DNA from 2 places in the Marinococcus sp. PL1-022 genome. Region 2 is predicted to be linked to the other one. Evidence: riboswitches for the same ligand, from Rfam matches in the RefSeq annotation. Region 2 holds a riboswitch; the other holds the start of a gene.
What was found. Region 2 has a riboswitch for thiamine pyrophosphate ahead of SIC45_RS12675 (thiamine phosphate synthase). Riboswitches for the same ligand answer to the same signal wherever they lie in the genome.
Positions count from the first base shown of each region.

Region 1: it holds a riboswitch for thiamine pyrophosphate, as region 2 does, so the genes downstream of both, tenA (thiaminase II) here and SIC45_RS12675 (thiamine phosphate synthase) in region 2, are expected to answer to the same signal.

Region 1 covers NZ_JAWXCX010000001.1:852,689-860,917, reverse strand. The annotation lists gene SIC45_RS04395 (ABC transporter ATP-binding protein) at 1-294, opposite strand, end outside; gene SIC45_RS04390 (ECF transporter S component) at 291-884, opposite strand; gene tenA (thiaminase II) at 884-1,579, opposite strand; TPP riboswitch at 1,717-1,820, opposite strand; gene SIC45_RS04380 (MerR family transcriptional regulator) at 1,939-2,367, shown strand; gene SIC45_RS04375 (MFS transporter) at 2,375-3,538, shown strand; gene SIC45_RS04370 (NADPH-dependent FMN reductase) at 3,574-4,134, opposite strand; gene SIC45_RS04365 (DUF2254 domain-containing protein) at 4,199-5,503, opposite strand; gene map (type I methionyl aminopeptidase) at 5,620-6,375, shown strand; gene SIC45_RS04355 (hypothetical protein) at 6,418-6,579, opposite strand; gene SIC45_RS04350 (metal-sulfur cluster assembly factor) at 6,725-7,060, opposite strand; gene SIC45_RS04345 (sulfurtransferase) at 7,280-7,666, shown strand; gene SIC45_RS04340 (hypothetical protein) at 7,806-8,108, opposite strand.
Region 2 covers NZ_JAWXCX010000001.1:2,454,643-2,462,871, reverse strand. The annotation lists gene SIC45_RS12700 (multidrug efflux SMR transporter) at 1-33, shown strand, start outside; gene SIC45_RS12695 (DMT family transporter) at 33-350, shown strand; gene SIC45_RS12690 (DUF1516 family protein) at 467-805, shown strand; gene SIC45_RS12685 (potassium/proton antiporter) at 986-2,458, shown strand; gene SIC45_RS12680 (AEC family transporter) at 2,516-3,415, shown strand; TPP riboswitch at 3,469-3,568, shown strand; TPP riboswitch at 3,625-3,727, shown strand; gene SIC45_RS12675 (thiamine phosphate synthase) at 3,770-4,381, shown strand; gene thiO (glycine oxidase ThiO) at 4,371-5,495, shown strand; gene thiS (sulfur carrier protein ThiS) at 5,479-5,679, shown strand; gene SIC45_RS12660 (thiazole synthase) at 5,684-6,448, shown strand; gene SIC45_RS12655 (ThiF family adenylyltransferase) at 6,445-7,464, shown strand; gene SIC45_RS12650 (general stress protein) at 7,525-7,866, shown strand.

The sequences.
Region 1 (8,229 bases), 1.6 Mb from region 2:
TGTCGGCATGCAGAATTGGGTATCGGGATCCTGGAACAACAGAGCCGCCTCTCTGGCAGCCTCTGTAATGCATTTCACCGCTGGATTTTTTCCGAATACGTTCAATTTACCAGACACTTCTGCCTCTACTGAGCGCGGAAGAATTCCCTGCAGGGTCAGTGCCAGCGTACTTTTACCCGAGCCGCTCGGTCCGAGCAGCAGCACGTTTTCCCCAGTACATATTTCAGCCGAAAAACCCTCTATCGAAGGCTCAGCGTAAGGATATGCAATGGTTACATTATCTGCATAAATCATACAGCGTCCCTCTGCTGCCCTTCCCGACGCTGGCGGCCAAGAGCAAAGCGGTCGAGAACGCCTGTTTTTACCAGGGCGTCTGTAAAGCTTTTCCCTGCCCACCCGGCTAAAAGAGCACCGCTTATAAGCATGGTTACCAGCATAAATACAACAACAGAACCTGCGTACTGACTGAATCCATAAAGAATATACTGGGTTAAAAATGCAGCAGACGTCCCTGCCATTCCGGCAAGCATTAATACCGGCAGACGAAAGATTCGGTAGAAAAACATGGCAAAAATAATTTCTGCGGCAATCCCCTGCGTGAAGCCGAGAACGAGCACTGCTCCCGCGCTCACAGACCCGGCCATAACTTCAGTGCCAGCCGCAATAAGCTCTGCCAGCAGCGCCGCTCCTGGTTTTTGAATGATATAGGCGCATATTACCGGAGCGAGAATCCAGAAGCCTGCCATCAGCCCGCCCCCAACTGGCCCGAGGACGCCCGTAACAATTTGTCCGAGCAGTACCCAAAGAAGATAAAGGACACCAAGAACAGCTGAAATAAATGAGATAACGACGATATCCCTGAGGTTTAAGCGTTTGTTTATCATTAAGCTTTTTTTCCGTCTGTTAATGTTCTGGCAAAGGGCCAGTCTTTTGCATGATACGCGTCCTCAAAAAACATATACTCGAGCTGGCACCCTTCCATAAATAACGTCCGCCAACGCTGCTTTTCTTCTTCTGTGGCTGTTTCTGCCAGCTCATCAAGGCGGTCAATATATTTGTACATTTCCCGCTCCTCACGGTCTCCGTAGAAACGAATCCAGTCGTTAAACGGATGGCCCGCGTTCGGATTCACTTCTTTCATCAGCCTTTCACCCACATACAAATACACCCACGGGCAGGCGAGCGTTACCGCAATCACATCGCCAAGTGTGCCCCTTTCAGCATGGTGCAGCATATGAAGCACATAATGCTGGGAAGCCGGGGCAAGCGCGTAGCCCTGCAATTCTTCATAAGCCACTCCCGCCTGCGCACATAAATTATGGTGCGGGTGCGTTTCACTGTTTAACACAAAATCAATGGTATCTTTAAACATGATCATGTCTTCTCTGGACGTGCATTTTGTTATCCCAATTGCTTTTGCCTTGCTCATGGCATTTAAGTATTCAAAATCCTGCTTCACGTAATGGATAAGAGCTTCTTTTGGGATATCTCCTTTCCCGATGCCCTGCACAAATGGATTTTCCCAGCAGGCTTCAAAAATGTGCTCTGTGTCCTGCCATAACAGCTCTGAAAAATTCATTGTTACTTCCTCCTTTAAATTAGGAGGGAACCACTACGGGCAGTAAAGACCAATGGAGCAAAAAAAGCCACTCCATTGGTGGAGTGGCTTCGAATAAACGTCCGCTGTTATAAAGCTGCTGCTTCTGATATAGACGTATTCTACCGTCTCCACTTTCCTACGCTGGCCTTAACCAGATCAGGTTCAAAGGGATTAAGGATAGTCCTTATCTCAGCCGTTACCGGCACCCCTAGCGGATTCCCTATTAAGTTGTCTACACTGTATCACATTATTTCAGAAAGTCAAAGTCCCATTTTGCCTTTACAAAATATAACGTTAACGTTAAGGTTATATCATGAAATTTATCAGGAGGGTGATGCATGCTGTACAAAATTGAAGAAGCCGCTCAAACCACAGGCTTAACGAAACGTGCAATACGTTATTATGAACAGATTGGTCTTATATCAGCACCAGAGCGTACAGAAAAAGGAACCAGAGTGTACGATGACCAGGACATTGAACGTCTGCAGAATGTAGTAACCGCAAAGGAGGTTCTTGGGTTTTCTCTTCAGGAGCTGCAGCAGTATCTCGATTTGAAAGAGCAGGTAAAAACAGTCTATAGCCACTACCAGTCGGTACAGGAAACGACGATGCAGCACGAGGATTTGAAACAAATTTCTGATAGCCTTCAGGCCCAGATTGATATGCTCGACCAAAAAATCAATCAGATGACAACGTTTAAAACGGAAATGGAAAATCTGAAAAAGCAAGCTGACAACGTATTATCTTCATTCAATAAGGAGAAGTGACTGCTTTATGAATATTCAAACCAGGGCACGGTGGATTACGATCTTCGCCACATTTTTAGCTTTTATGGGTATCGGCGTCGTGGACCCCGTCCTTCCTTCCATCGCGGCTTCTATCGGTGCTTCTCACTGGCAGGTGGAGCTGCTTTTTACGTCCTATATTTTAGTTATGGCCTGCATGATGATTCCTGCCGGGATCCTTTCGAGCCGGTTTGGTGATAAACGGCTGATGAGCGCCGGGCTTTTGATCGTTACAGCCTTCGCCCTGCTTTGCAGTGTGGCGGGAGGCATTACTGAACTGGCCCTTTTTCGCGGCGGCTGGGGGCTTGGCAACGCCATGTTTTTCGCCACTGCTATGACCCTGTTAATCGCTCTCTCGAGGAGCGTGGAAACAGCGGTAGGTATGTATGAGGCGGCAATTGGCCTGGGCCTCGCCGGCGGTCCGCTTGTAGGCGGCCTTCTCGGGGATCTATCCTGGCGTGCTCCTTTTTTTGGTACAAGTCTTTTAATGCTTATCGCTTTTATTTTAGTTATCTTTTTCGTCCATCCGCCCGCTCCTAAAAAAGCTAAAGCTACGGCTGGATGGCAGGAGCTTCGTCATCTTTTTACACACGGGCCGTTCATTAAGGGTGCGCTTGCCGGCATGTTTTATTATTATGGTTTTTTTGTCGTGCTTGCTTACTCCCCTTTAATTTTATCTTTAACTTCTATTCAAATCGGTCTCGTCTTTTTTGGATGGGGATTATGCCTGGCCTTCGGCTCGGCTGTTTTATCGAGAAGGCTTGAGATGCGGTTTACTCCTGTGAAATTACTGCCGTTCACCCTCTCTGCTTTTATTTTAACGCTTTTAGGATTGTTTTTTGCGTCCTCCTCAATATTAATGATTATGTTCATCGTACTTTCAGGATTATTTTCCGGTCTGAATAATTCTTTATTTACCAGCCATGTGATGGAGCATTCGCCTTACGAGCGCAGTATTTCTTCCGGAGCATATAATTTCCTTCGCTGGCTTGGTGCTGCTTTTGCACCGGTCATGTCGGGATTAATCGGTAATTCATTATCAGCCCATCTTCCATACCTGGTCGCCGGTGTTCTTGGCGCAGCAGCTTTATTGTTTATTGGATGGAGCAGAACAGATCTGCAAACCGAACAGACCGAAGCTCCAAAAGCGTAAAAAAATCCCTGCAGATATTTCTGCAGGGATCCTTTTTATGCCCGGTTGGCTACAGCCGTTGCTTCCTGATAAAAGCGTTCAAATTCGGCTACGACATTATCGAGAAAATCAATTGTGCCCTGGTCCGTTAAGTTTCCGTTTTCGTCCATTTTTTCATGCACAGCTCCAATAAGCACTTCATTTCCGGGAAGTACTTTTGCACTCATGCCCGGAGCGCTCAAAATCTGGCGCAGATGCATCTGCGCTTTCACGGTGCCCAGGCCGCCAAGAGAAGCTCCCACCAGCATGGTTGGTTTGCCGGCAAAGTCGTAATCGACCCGGGAATTCCAATCCAGAGCATTTTTAAGCACGCCGGAAATTGAACCATTGTATTCCGGAGTTGCAATAAGTACGGCGTCCGCTTCACGTACAGAACGCTTGTACTCCTGCACATAGTCCGGAGCATTGCTTTCCTCGTCCTGATCATAGTGCGGAAGATCGCGGATATCTAAAATATCAATATCCATGATGTCGCTGTAACGGTCCTGCATGTACTCCACTAATTTTCCGTTAAAGGATTCCTGACGTATACTTCCTACAATAGCTGCTACTTTCATTTGATCTTTCATCCTTTCGTGTTGAACTTCATTTATATATCATACACACACGTTACTGGCTGTTTCAAGTTATCTGCTTACTTTTTGTAAGTGCCTGATGCAGAGCTGTATCCTTTTCCTGTACACGCTCCTCCCAGTATTCCCTGTCCCAGTCCGCAAGCTGTTCCTCATCGACCGCCTGCTCCATGTAACGGGAAAATGATTCCACTTCCTTTAGCACAGACGAATCTCCAGTCTTCACAAGCATCGTCAGTGCTTCCATGCAGGCCGCCATTACCGAAATATCTTCACGGCCGTAAAGCCTGAGCTGGTAAAAGCTTTTATATAAATATTCTCTAAAGGGCTTTACAGGCATAAATAACCGCAGCTCATTCTGATTGTCAGCAAAGTATTGATCATTTCTGTGCTCATAGCTGAGTTCAGAAAGCAGCGCGCCAATACGATTTATACAGTTGGCAGCTGTATGTGGATCGTTGATCGCCGGGGAAATGGCCCGCAGCGCTATTTCTACAATTTTCTGCATGGAGAATTCGATGTCCTGAACATTGCTTCTCTCTTCTCCCACCAATAAAAAATTTCTTAATATTTCCGGGGATAAACTGTACTTTGACCAGTAGCGAAATAGTGGCTCGCCCTGATGAACATAGTCTCCCACCTGAAACAAGCATTCAACGACGGCTTCCTGCTGCCGGGCCCAGTCAATCAGTTCAGGCATTTTCACCATATTGGTATACCCTGACCGTTCGGCATGAACAATGGTTTCTTCGTCATTCCGGAAATCATCGCTCCATTCGCTGAAGCTGTTCACTCCGGAATATGTGTATGCATCCCGAATCACCTTAGAAGCATCGGCCCGTATGTTGCTGATTAAATGATTTACCTGCAGCCACTGGGTAGAGTGATAAATAAAGATTATAAAAAAAGCCAGACAGCCAAGCGCCACAAGAACTGTCAGCATTGGCATCAAAATTTGGTTGTTACCTTCGGTTGAAAAGAGCAGCATATTTACCAGGGTAAACAGCACTCCAAATGTAAACACCCCAAGCGTATGCTGCGTCGTCGGGCTTTTCATAAAATCCTGAAGGGCTCTTGGCGTAAACTGTGTCGCATACGTTGTCAGTACGACCATTATCGAAGAAAAGCTGATGGTGGTCAGCGTCAGCAATGCCGTTACTAATGCACTGTACAGGGAAGTAGCAGTGTTATTTTCTACGAGCAGCATAGAAGGCACATTGTTATAAACAGGGCGCAGCAGCTGCTGGTCCATAATAGAAGCTCCTATTACTATAATCAAACTAAGAATACCGTAGCAGCCTGGAACGAACCAAAACTTGTCCCTGATCTGTACATACCATTTCTGTTGGTTCATAATTTCCCCCATTTCTATCGTGCAATTCTGCAATTATAAAGGAAATCATCAAACAATGCATTTCTTAAACGAATGTTTTACAATAGTAATTGATACTGAATAAAAGGAGACAGACGATGGTAACGTTAAAGACAGAACGAGAGATTGAACTTATGCACGAAGCGGGGAAAATTCTTGCTGCCTGTCATAAAGAAATCGCCAAAATGATCAAACCTGGTGTCACCACAAAACAAATTGACGATTTTGCCGAAAAATTTCTGGCAGAGCACGGTGCCACGCCTGAACAAAAAGGCTTTCAAGGATACAAATACGCGACCTGCGCCTCGGTAAACGATGAAATCTGTCATGGTTTCCCAAGGAACCGCCCTCTTGAAAACGGTGATCTTGTTACAATCGATATGGTTGTGAATTTAAACGGAGCCCTGGCAGACTCCGCCTGGACCTATGCTGTTGGAGAAGTAAGCAATGAACTCGAACGACTCATGAAGGTTACGGAATCATCTTTATATAAAGGAATTGAACAGGCCAAAGCCGGTAACCGGATCGGCGATATCGGTCACGCGATTCAAGCATATGTGGAAAACGAAGGATTTTCGGTCGTCCGGGACTTTACCGGACACGGCATCGGGCCTACTCTCCACGAAGATCCACAGATTCCTCATTTCGGCGCCCCGGGCAAAGGCGGCCGCTTAAAACCGGGCCACGTTATTACGATCGAGCCAATGGTCAACACCGGCAGCTGGCAGAGCAAAATGACCTCCAACGGGTGGACCGCCACCACCCGGGACGGAGGCTATTCCGCCCAGTACGAGCACACTATCGCGATCACAGAAGAAGGCCCGGTTATTTTAACGGGCCAGGAGAGCATATAAACGTCAAAAAGCGCGGCCATTATGGTCCGCGCTTTTCATTACTTACAAATTTTCAATTTTATTGTCTTCATAGTCCTGCTGACGTGCTGCTTCGACCTGCATGATGTTTTCAATCGTGCGAACCGATTCCTCTACGCTCATGCTGTGAGACTGCTGCATCCCTTTGTCGATCATTTCAGTTGTGTTCAGTTGACTGTTTGTCAAAACAATAATGCCTCCTTTGAGTATGTTTACATAATAAACCATTCTCCAGTGCATTTCAACCGAAAATTTTATTTTTTCTGACTAGTGAAAATAATGCCAGAATAAAAAGAAGCCGGCTGGATTGCTCCAACCGGCTTCCCTTTCATCAATCCGGAATACCTAAAGCGATTTTTGCGTAACGGGACATTTTGTCCTTGCTCCAAGGTGGATTCCAAACAATATCCACGTCCACTTCGCTGATTTCTCCGTATTCCTTCAGATCATTCATGGCGAAATTAATATCGTTAACGATTGTACCTGCAAGTGGGCAGCCCATTGCAGTCAGGGTCATTTCGATATTCGCCTGTCTGTCGTCATCAACTGTTACTGTATACACAAGGCCCAGGTTTACGATATCAATACCGAGCTCCGGATCAATTACATTTTCCAGTTCCGCCCAAACTCGTTCTTCCAATTCTCTTTTTTCTTCTGTTTCTGGCATGGAAGCTTCACCTCCTACTTTCTGTATTAACCTTATCAAAAATTACTTCCCCCTGAAACCAATATGCTTGAATTTCCTAAGAATAATTAATAGCATGAAATTGTTATAGGTGATCCATAAAGGGGTAAGTGTAAAAGCAGCGTAAGCAAAGTTCTTGAATCTGTTTGTAAAAAAATATAGAATATGAATCGCTATAAGAAAGGAATGAGGAGTGCGTTGATGCTTTTTTGGCTTAGTATTACCATAGTTGTTATTGTTCTCGTTATGATACCGGCATTTAAACGCTGGATGCCCGTTTTACGCGTTCCTTGTTCTTCCCTTCCTCAAATTCAGGAGACCGGTGCCCACATTCTGGACGTCCGCGAATACCAGGAATCAGACCGCAACCCGGTACGTGGAGCGTTTGCTCTTCCGTATCCGTATCTAAAACGACATTTACAGACCGTTCCGAAAAAAGAAGTGTTTCTCGTTGCTCCTGATAAGGTTTCAAGAAATCTAAGCACCCGGCTGCTGCTTAAAAATGGTTTTACCGTCACCGGCTACGCTGTGGTGCGAAGAGGCGAGCAGGGCTATCCGCCAGTCAAGCTCCCGTGCAGCGGTTCGTAATATGTACATAAAGCAGGCAGCCATTAAACCGGCTGCCTGCTTTATGCTTTAGTATTTTAAATGATTCCCTCTTTAAGTTAAAAATAACGATCCAGGCTGTAGCACCTGCACCGCTATTTACTCTTAATTATTTTCTGTCTTACGAAAAACCGTTTAACGGTCCGGTGCCTACAAGCGTTACTACGTCTTCGTTAGCCACGCCGGCATTGTCCAGTGCTTCTACGGACACGAGGCCGTACATGCTTCCTTTATCAGTTTCAAATGTTAAATGCTTCTTTTCGTTATTTTTCAGGGCATCTGTGAAGAAACGCTGATTTTCGACTCCGTACAGCTTCACTTCCCAATCCTCTCCGTTATCATCACGGACCTCTAATTCACCATCTGTATAACGGAGCTGTTCCTTTTCCTCTGTAAAAACTTCATCTACTTTTACTTTTTTCATTGTCTAGTCCTCCTTCATCCGATTACGTCTACCTATACGAATGCCCGAATCTTTTCTCCCTAAAACATCATATTCTAAATCTTTTAAAGAAATTGTTGTTTTTCTCCCCTGGAAATTTTCA
Region 2 (8,229 bases):
GCCAAAGCAAATGAAGGGAGCATTAGACAGTGATGACATGGCTGTATTTGATCGGTGCGGGTATTTTTGAGATGATTGGTGTTTCGATGATTAATGAATGGATCCAAAAGCGGGTCATTTGGCCGCTGCTTTTAATTGCTGCCGGGTTTGGAGCAAGCTTTTTTCTCCTTTCCCTTGCGATGCAGACGCTCCCGATGGGGACTGCCTACGCTGTCTGGACAGGAATAGGGGCAGCAGGCAGCGCACTGTTTGGCATGCTTTGGTACAAAGAGCCGGCAAACACAGGCCGGCTTATAAGTATTGCGGTGATCCTTGCTTCTGTGGTGGGCCTGAAGCTGATAGCGCCATAAAACGTTCAAAAACAAAAGCTTTTATGGCTTGAGCACAGGCTTTATTTTGATTATAGTTACACTCAGGTGAAGCATTTGGAGCTGAAAAGCAATGAAAAATGAAAGGAGGAAAACATATGGATCTTCAAAGTATTTTGTATGAGGCACATTCAGGTTCGTGGGCATTTTTGATTATATTCTTTTTGATCAGCTACCTGTTTCCGAAACAAAAAGTGACAATGATGATTGAGCGGCTTTTCGTGGTTATCATGGTTCTTTCTGGTGCGGGCATGGTGGCGCTGTATGGCTTCCCGCTCCTGTCCATTATAAAAGGGGTGCTGGCCCTGATATTTATCGGGGTAATGGAAATGATGTTTGTCCGCCGGCGGGCAGGCAGAAAACACGCCATGTTTTGGATTATATGGGTCATTTTATTCGCAATTATCCTTTCTATCGGCTACGATGTGATTGGGTAATACAGAGAGCATGCTGCAAAAACAGCATGCTTTTTTATATGCGTGCATTTTTGGGTATAGAAGAGATAGACTAGAGCTCCCTGAATGCAAGTATTTTTTAAACAACCATTACATGTATCATGCAAGTAATACATAAAGAAGCCATAGACAGCTGTGGCAGGGGAAAGGAGGAAACGGGCATTGTTTGAAGGAAACGCGAACGTAGATTCATTTATATTATTAGGAGCACTTCTGCTTATATTAGGTGTCGTCGTGACAAAATTTTCGACACGTCTCGGCGTACCTTCGCTTATTTTGTTTATAATTCTAGGTATGCTGATGGGAAATGATGGTTTTGGCATTATTGACTTTGAAAATGTCCAGCTTGCCCAGACTGTCGGGATTATAGCCCTGATTATTATTCTGTTTGAAGGGGGGACTCAGACAAGGTGGCGTGACATTAGGCCGGTGGTGGGGCCTTCCGTAACGCTCGCCACGTTTGGTGTCCTGTTTACAGCTGCTCTGATGGGGGTGGTGGCAAAGCAGCTGCTCGACCTGAGCTGGCTCGAAGCGATGCTTCTCGGAGCCACAGTCGGTTCGACAGACGCGGCAGCCGTCTTTGCTGCCCTGAAAGGACGGAGCATTGATAAAAAAATGGGGTCCACCCTCGAAGCGGAGTCGGGAAGCAACGATCCGATGGCCGTGTTTTTAACGCTCTTTTTTATTGAATTAATTTTGGCAGATTCGCCGAATGTCTGGCTGTTATCCGGTGCTTTTTTCTGGCAGATGGGCGCTGGTCTTGCGATGGGCGCCCTGTTTGGCTGGGCAGCCTCATGGACCATCAACCGTATCAACCTGGACTCAAGTGGACTTTATCCTCTGTTTGCGATCGCTTTCGCATTGCTGACCTACAGCGTGACCTCGAGCATGAGCGCAAGCGGGTTTTTGGCAGTATATGTAGCAGCCCTTATGATAGGAAACTCTGATTTGATCTACCGTCAGCCGATTTACCGGTTCAACGAAGGGATGGCATGGATGTCTCAGATAAGCATGTTTATCATCCTGGGGCTGCTCGCCTTCCCGAGAGATATATTGACATGGTCAAACATCACGATGGGGCTCATTTTATCAGCTGTGTTAATGTTTTTGGCCCGTCCGCTGGCTACGTTTTTGTCGACTTCCTTTTTTGGCTACAAGCCGAAGCAGAATATATTTCTATCCTGGGCGGGACTGCGCGGGGCGGTGCCGATCATTTTGGCTACATACCCGATCGTAGCCGGTGTGGAGTCGGGCAGCCAGATTTTTAACGTCGTCTTCTTTATTGTGCTGACATCTGCGCTGATCCAGGGAGCGACTATCGCTCCATTAGCAAAGTGGCTTCACCTGTCCGGTCCGCTCCGGGAAGCGCCGACTCATTCCCTGGAGCTGGTGTCACTTGGAAAAGCAAACGCAGAAATTATGGAATTTCAAACGAATGAAGCGACACCGATTGTCGGCCAGACGCTTCAAAGCATTGAATTTCCAGCCTCTGCGCTGATCAGCGCGATTGTAAGAGACGATGAACTGGTCACTCCAGTTGGTGAGACGGTAATCAATGCAGGTGATTATTTGTATATTCTTGTATCGCGTAAAGAGAAGCGTATTTTAAAGCAGATGCTCCGACACGATTACTAGCGGAAAGTGGCCGGTATTAAGGTGCATTAAATTTAAGGAAAGAAGGAAGGGCTCCGCATGAGTGTGCTGATCAATGTATTGATCCCAATCATTTTAATATTTACGATTGGCTATTTGCTGCAGAAAAGACAGGCAGTGGATATTCGGCCGGTGTCGGCTGTCGCTCTTTATGTATTGACGCCCGCACTTGTTTTCCGGACTTTCTATGAAAGAGAGCTGAACAGCGATATGCTGTCGATGGCTCTGTTTTCTGTGATATTTTTGGCGGTCATGACCGGGCTGATCAAATTAGTGTCTTTTTTGCGTCAATGGCCAAAAGCCAATGAAACCGGCATGATGCTGTCCACTGTGTTTATGAATGCGGGCAATTACGGTGCTCCCTTAATCGCTTTTGCGTTTGGCGATACAGCCTTTGCCTACTCTATCGTTTTTATGGTTATCCAGACGATGCTGATGAATACTGTAGGCGTCTATATAGCAAACAGCGCCAATATGGATGCAGCCGACGCGTTCCGCACGGTGCTGCGGATGCCGGTATTTTATGCACTGCTTGCGGGCATCCTCTTCCAGCTGACAGGAATACCGATCGGTGCGACCTATTATGAAGCCCTTGATATGCTCGCGAGCGCAGCGATTCCGGTAGTTATGATTATACTGGGCATGCAGCTTGCACGCATATCCGTAAAACGCATGGATTGGAAGCTTGTAAGTGCAGGCACGTTTTTGCGGCTTATATTTGCCCCGGCTCTTGCTTATGTGATTACTCTGCTGCTGCAGACGAGCGATACGCTGACGACCGTGCTGGTTGTTTCAACAGCGATGCCGAGTGCAGCAACGATGGCAATGATTTCCGTCCAGTTTGATTCCAACCCTCAGCTTGTTTCGAGTATTACACTGGTGACAACTCTTTTAAGCGTCCCTTCCCTCTGGGTGGTGCTGTCGATTTTCCAGGCGTAAAACTCGGGGGTGAATTGACGGAAGAGGTGTACCGCGTTATGATATAAGTAATATCAAACCACTAGGGGTGCCTGTTGGCTGAGACAGTGTAAAGCTGATCCCTTTGAACCTGATCTGGATTATACCAGCGGAGGGAAGTGGGGAAGAGATGCTGATACGACTATCTCCCCCGCTTTCTAACGAAGGCGGGGTTTTTTGTGGGAAAATATTATATTTGCTGGGGGTGCCTGCTGAGGCTGAGACCGGAGAACTATCCGGAACCCTTTGAACCTGATCTGGAGATCCAGCGGAGGGAAGCAGCCATGTTGAACCTTTTAACGGGCAGCCTCCTTCCTTCTGGAAGGAGGTTTTTTTATGGATAATAAACCGAAGCCTTGCATCCACGCCGTATCGCCGCCGGATATACCGTTGACAGCTTGGTGGGAAAAAACGAGAGAGCTGAGTGGGCTCGTTGACTACGTGCATGTACGGGCGCCCGAATGGACAAGGCGTGAAAAAGAAACGGCCATTGGATGGGTGTTAAAGGAAGGAGCTGCCCCGAAGCAGCTGATCATAAATGATGAACCCGAACTTGCTGCTGCATACGGCCTGGCCGGTGCCCATCTGCCGGAGCGTCGTACGATCTATCCGGTCTCCGCAGGCTGGGGTCAGTCCGTCCACTCGGTGGAAGCGGCGGAAAACAGTGAACAGCAGGGAGCATCATGGCTGTATTTTGGGCATGTGTTTGCCTCCGGCAGTAAACCTGGGAAATTACCGCGAGGGCTCCGGGCGCTGGAGGCTGTGGCGAAAAGCGTACGGATCCCCGTAATTGCCATAGGAGGAATTGACGCTGACAAAGCAGTGGAGTGTATAAACTATGGAGCGTCCGGGGTCGCAGCCATTGCATATTTTTATGAGGCTGCCGAGCCCGGAAAAGCAGCCGGAAAGCTCAGAGCCCGGTTAAGGAGTGATAACAATGAAGACTGATACAGAAGTTCTTATTGTAGGCGCAGGTGTGCAGGGATGCTCGCTTGCCTATCAGTTAAGCAAACGCGGGCGCCGCGTAATGGTAATCGAGAAAGACTCCATTGCTGCCGGGGCATCAAAAGCGGCTGCCGGCATGCTCGGAGCGCAATCCGAGTGGGAGGGGTCTGACCTTTTTCAGGAATTCGCCCTGGAAAGCCGGGAGCTGTTTGAAGAGATGGTCCCCGAAGTGGAAGCGCTCAGTGGAATGGATGTTTCCTACGTGAACAACGGAATGCTGAAGCCTGTATGGGATAAGGCGGGAGAAGATAAATACCGGCGGGCTGCAGGGCGCGGCTACGGCGCGGAGTGGCTTTCGGCACATGAAGCCCTGCGCAGGGAACCGGCGCTTTCCAAAAACATCCGGGGCGCCTGGTCCATCCCAAAGGACGGACAGCTCCGGGCCTATGAATGGACAATAGCCCTTGCTGAAGCAGCAAGGGCCTGCGGGACAATTATACGGGAAAACACTTCTGTGGACCGTTTTTTAGAAGCTGACGGCCGGATTTGTGGCGTGAAAACAAAGGAAGGAATGATTGAAGCAAAAGAAGTGGTTTTTACCGGGGGGAGCGCCGGAGTGGAGCTTTTGGATGAAAAGGATTTTACGCTCTATCCGGTAAAAGGGGAGTGCTTGTCCGTACGGATGCCCCATGAGAATTTGAGACACACTCTGCACACGCCGGAGGTATACATTGTTCCGAAAAGGGACGGGGAAATCTTTATCGGCGCCACAGAAGAGCCCGGGGACTCGAGTACAGGAGTCAGTGTAGCCTCGATGCAGGAGCTGATGAAAGCAGCTGTTCATTTAGTACCGGGTCTGAAGCATGCAAGCATTGAAAGATTTTGGAGCGGCATCCGGCCGCAGACAGGAGACGGACTGCCATATATGGGACAGACCAGCCGTGGCCTGTGGGTGATGACCGGGCACTACAGAAACGGTATTCTGCTTTCAGCACTGAGCGGACAATGGATGGCTGCCCGGATCGAAGGAGAAAGCGTCCGCGAAGACTGGAAGCACCTGTTTGCCGTAGATCCTCAAATACGAAAGGGAGAAGTTATTCATGCAGATCACGCTTAATGGTCAATTACAGAATATTGAGAACAGCACAACTGTAGCCGATTTACTGGAAGAGCTTCAGATCGCCCACAAAAAAACAGTGGTGGAGCGCAACGGTACTATTGTGATTGAAGAATTTCATCAGCAGGAAGGTTTAAAGGACGGGGACAGAATTGAAGTTATTCATTTTGTAGGAGGCGGATGAACGAATGCTTAATATTGGCAATATGACATTCGAATCGAATTTATTTCTCGGCACCGGAAAATATAAGGACGCTAAGACCCAGCTCCAGGCTGTAGAAGCATCGGAAACGGAGGTACTGACCTTCGCCGTTCGGAGAATGAACCTGTTTGACAGCAGCCAGCCAGATCCATTTGAACAGATGGATGTATCCAAATACCGGCTGCTCCCAAATACAGCGGGGGCCAAAACAGCTGAAGAGGCAGTACGGACAGCGAAGCTGGCAGAGGCGGCGAATATGTGTGACATGATTAAAGTAGAAGTGATCGGCTGCGACAAAACGCTTCTGCCGGATCCGGTGGAAACGCTCCGGGCCTCGGAGCAGCTGCTGAATGAAGGGTTTACCGTCCTTGCGTATACGTCCGATGACGTTGTACTTGCGAGAAAGCTTCAGGAGCTTGGTGTTCATGCAGTAATGCCGGGGGCCTCTCCTATAGGCACGGGGCTTGGAATCATTAATCCGTACAACCTGTTCCATATTATTGAACAGGCGGAGGTTCCGGTGATTGTAGATGCCGGCATTGGGAGCCCGAAGGATGCTGCTTATGCAATGGAGCTCGGTGCTGATGGCATCCTGCTGAATACAGCAGTTTCAGGAGCGGGCGATCCTGTAAAAATGGCAGAGGCGATGAAACTGGCAGTAAGGGCCGGAGCACTTGGCGCAGAAGCAGGGCGCATTGATAAAAAATTCTATGCCCAGGCAAGCAGCCCTATAGGGGGCCTCAGCATTTGAATACGGAAGAACGTTTTTCCCGGCAGCGGTTATTTCACGGAATCGGCCGGAGAGGGCAGGAAAGGCTGCATGAGGCTCACGTCATAGTGGTAGGTGCCGGAGCTCTTGGGAGTTTAACCGCCGAAACCCTCGTACGCGCAGGGGTCGGAAAATTAACGCTGATTGACCGGGATTATGTGGAGGAAAGCAATCTGCAGCGCCAGCAGCTTTATACGGAAGCCGACGCCGAGGCCTGGACGCCAAAAGCAGAAGCGGCGAAAAAGCGGCTGCTCGATATCCGCAGTGATGCTTCTATTGAAATCATTGTCGGAGAAGCTGATCCGGCCGTGCTTGAAAATTGTCTGCCCGCAGATCTTATTATCGATGGGCTCGATAATATGGAAACGAGGCTGATGATTAATGATACAGCGTTGAAGCACCGGCTCCCCTGGATCTACGGAGCCTGTGTAGGCGCGTACGGACTGAGCTACACCGTAAGGCCGGGACAGGGGCCGTGCCTGCGCTGCCTGATGAAGGGTATCCCAATGGAAGGGGAAACGTGTGACACGGTGGGTATTATTGCCCCGGCCGTCCAATTCGTAAGCGCCGCTCAGGTGACCGAAGCGATGAAGCTGCTTACTCATTCCTTTGAACAGCTCAGAGGAACGCTGTGGTCGTTTGATGTATGGTCGAACGATAGTTCTTCCATTCAGGTAGACTCGCTGCAGGATGAGGATTGTCCCTCCTGCGGGGCATCGCCAGCGTATCCGGCGCTCGCATGGAGTGGAAGAAGCAAGGCGGAGACGTTGTGCGGCAGGGACGCGGTACAGGTGAAGCCTCTTCCTGATATGCAGGTGTCACTGAAGCAGACGGCGGACGTTCATAAGCAGCACATCTCCAAAGCGAATCAGCATCTGCTGGTGTTAAATATTGAAAACAAGCGGATGGTGCTCTTTAAAGACGGAAGAGCCATTATTCACGGGGTTTCCGGGGAAGTGGAGGCAAGATCGTTGTATCAGAGATATATTGGAGGATAAATATTCCTTGTTTCATTTTACGGGCGGAGTGGTAATATTCCTTGCAAGGAGGGGGAACTATTGCCTACCGCTCGTATTTTTGTATCCGTAGAAGAAGCACAGAAGGCTGTAGATAAATTAAAGATGCAGGGGATCCAAAAGGAACAGATTTATGCTTTGGCTCTTGAGGCGGAAAAAGCGACTGCGAAAGAACTAAAAGTAAGTGATACAGAAGCAGACGCTACAAGTCCGGTGGAGTTCGTAAAACAGTTTTTCCGAAACGGTGCATCGGATATTTATGAACGATTAACAAAGCTTGGATACAGTGATGAAGAAGCGCGCGATCTGAGTGAAAAGCTAAACGAACATAATATATTAATTGCTGTTGATGAAGATCCGGAAAAATTCTCTTTTGAAAAGTGAATCTTTTCCGGATTTTGTTCAGCTTTGAGGCCCGCACGAGGCAGGTCAGTTCGGTTAATATCTATTCTCCGCTTTTCTGTCTGTCCAGCTCCGCCTCCCGACCGCCCGGGCCATTGGCTTCATCCTTGTTTCATCGTCTATCGACGCTTCCAACAAGGCTCGCGCCAGCCGTCCGGGGCGGTCATACAGGTCGGCTCCGCTTTTCTGTCTGTCCAGCTCCGGAGCCTAACCGCTCGGGGTTACTTTCCAGCCGGTTTCGGGCAGCAGGCTGCCCTGCACGACTGGGAAGTACCTGTCGCGGTTGAGCAAGGCTCCTCCGCTTTTCTATCTGTCCAGCTCCGGAAGCCAGCGGCGGCGTGTCCC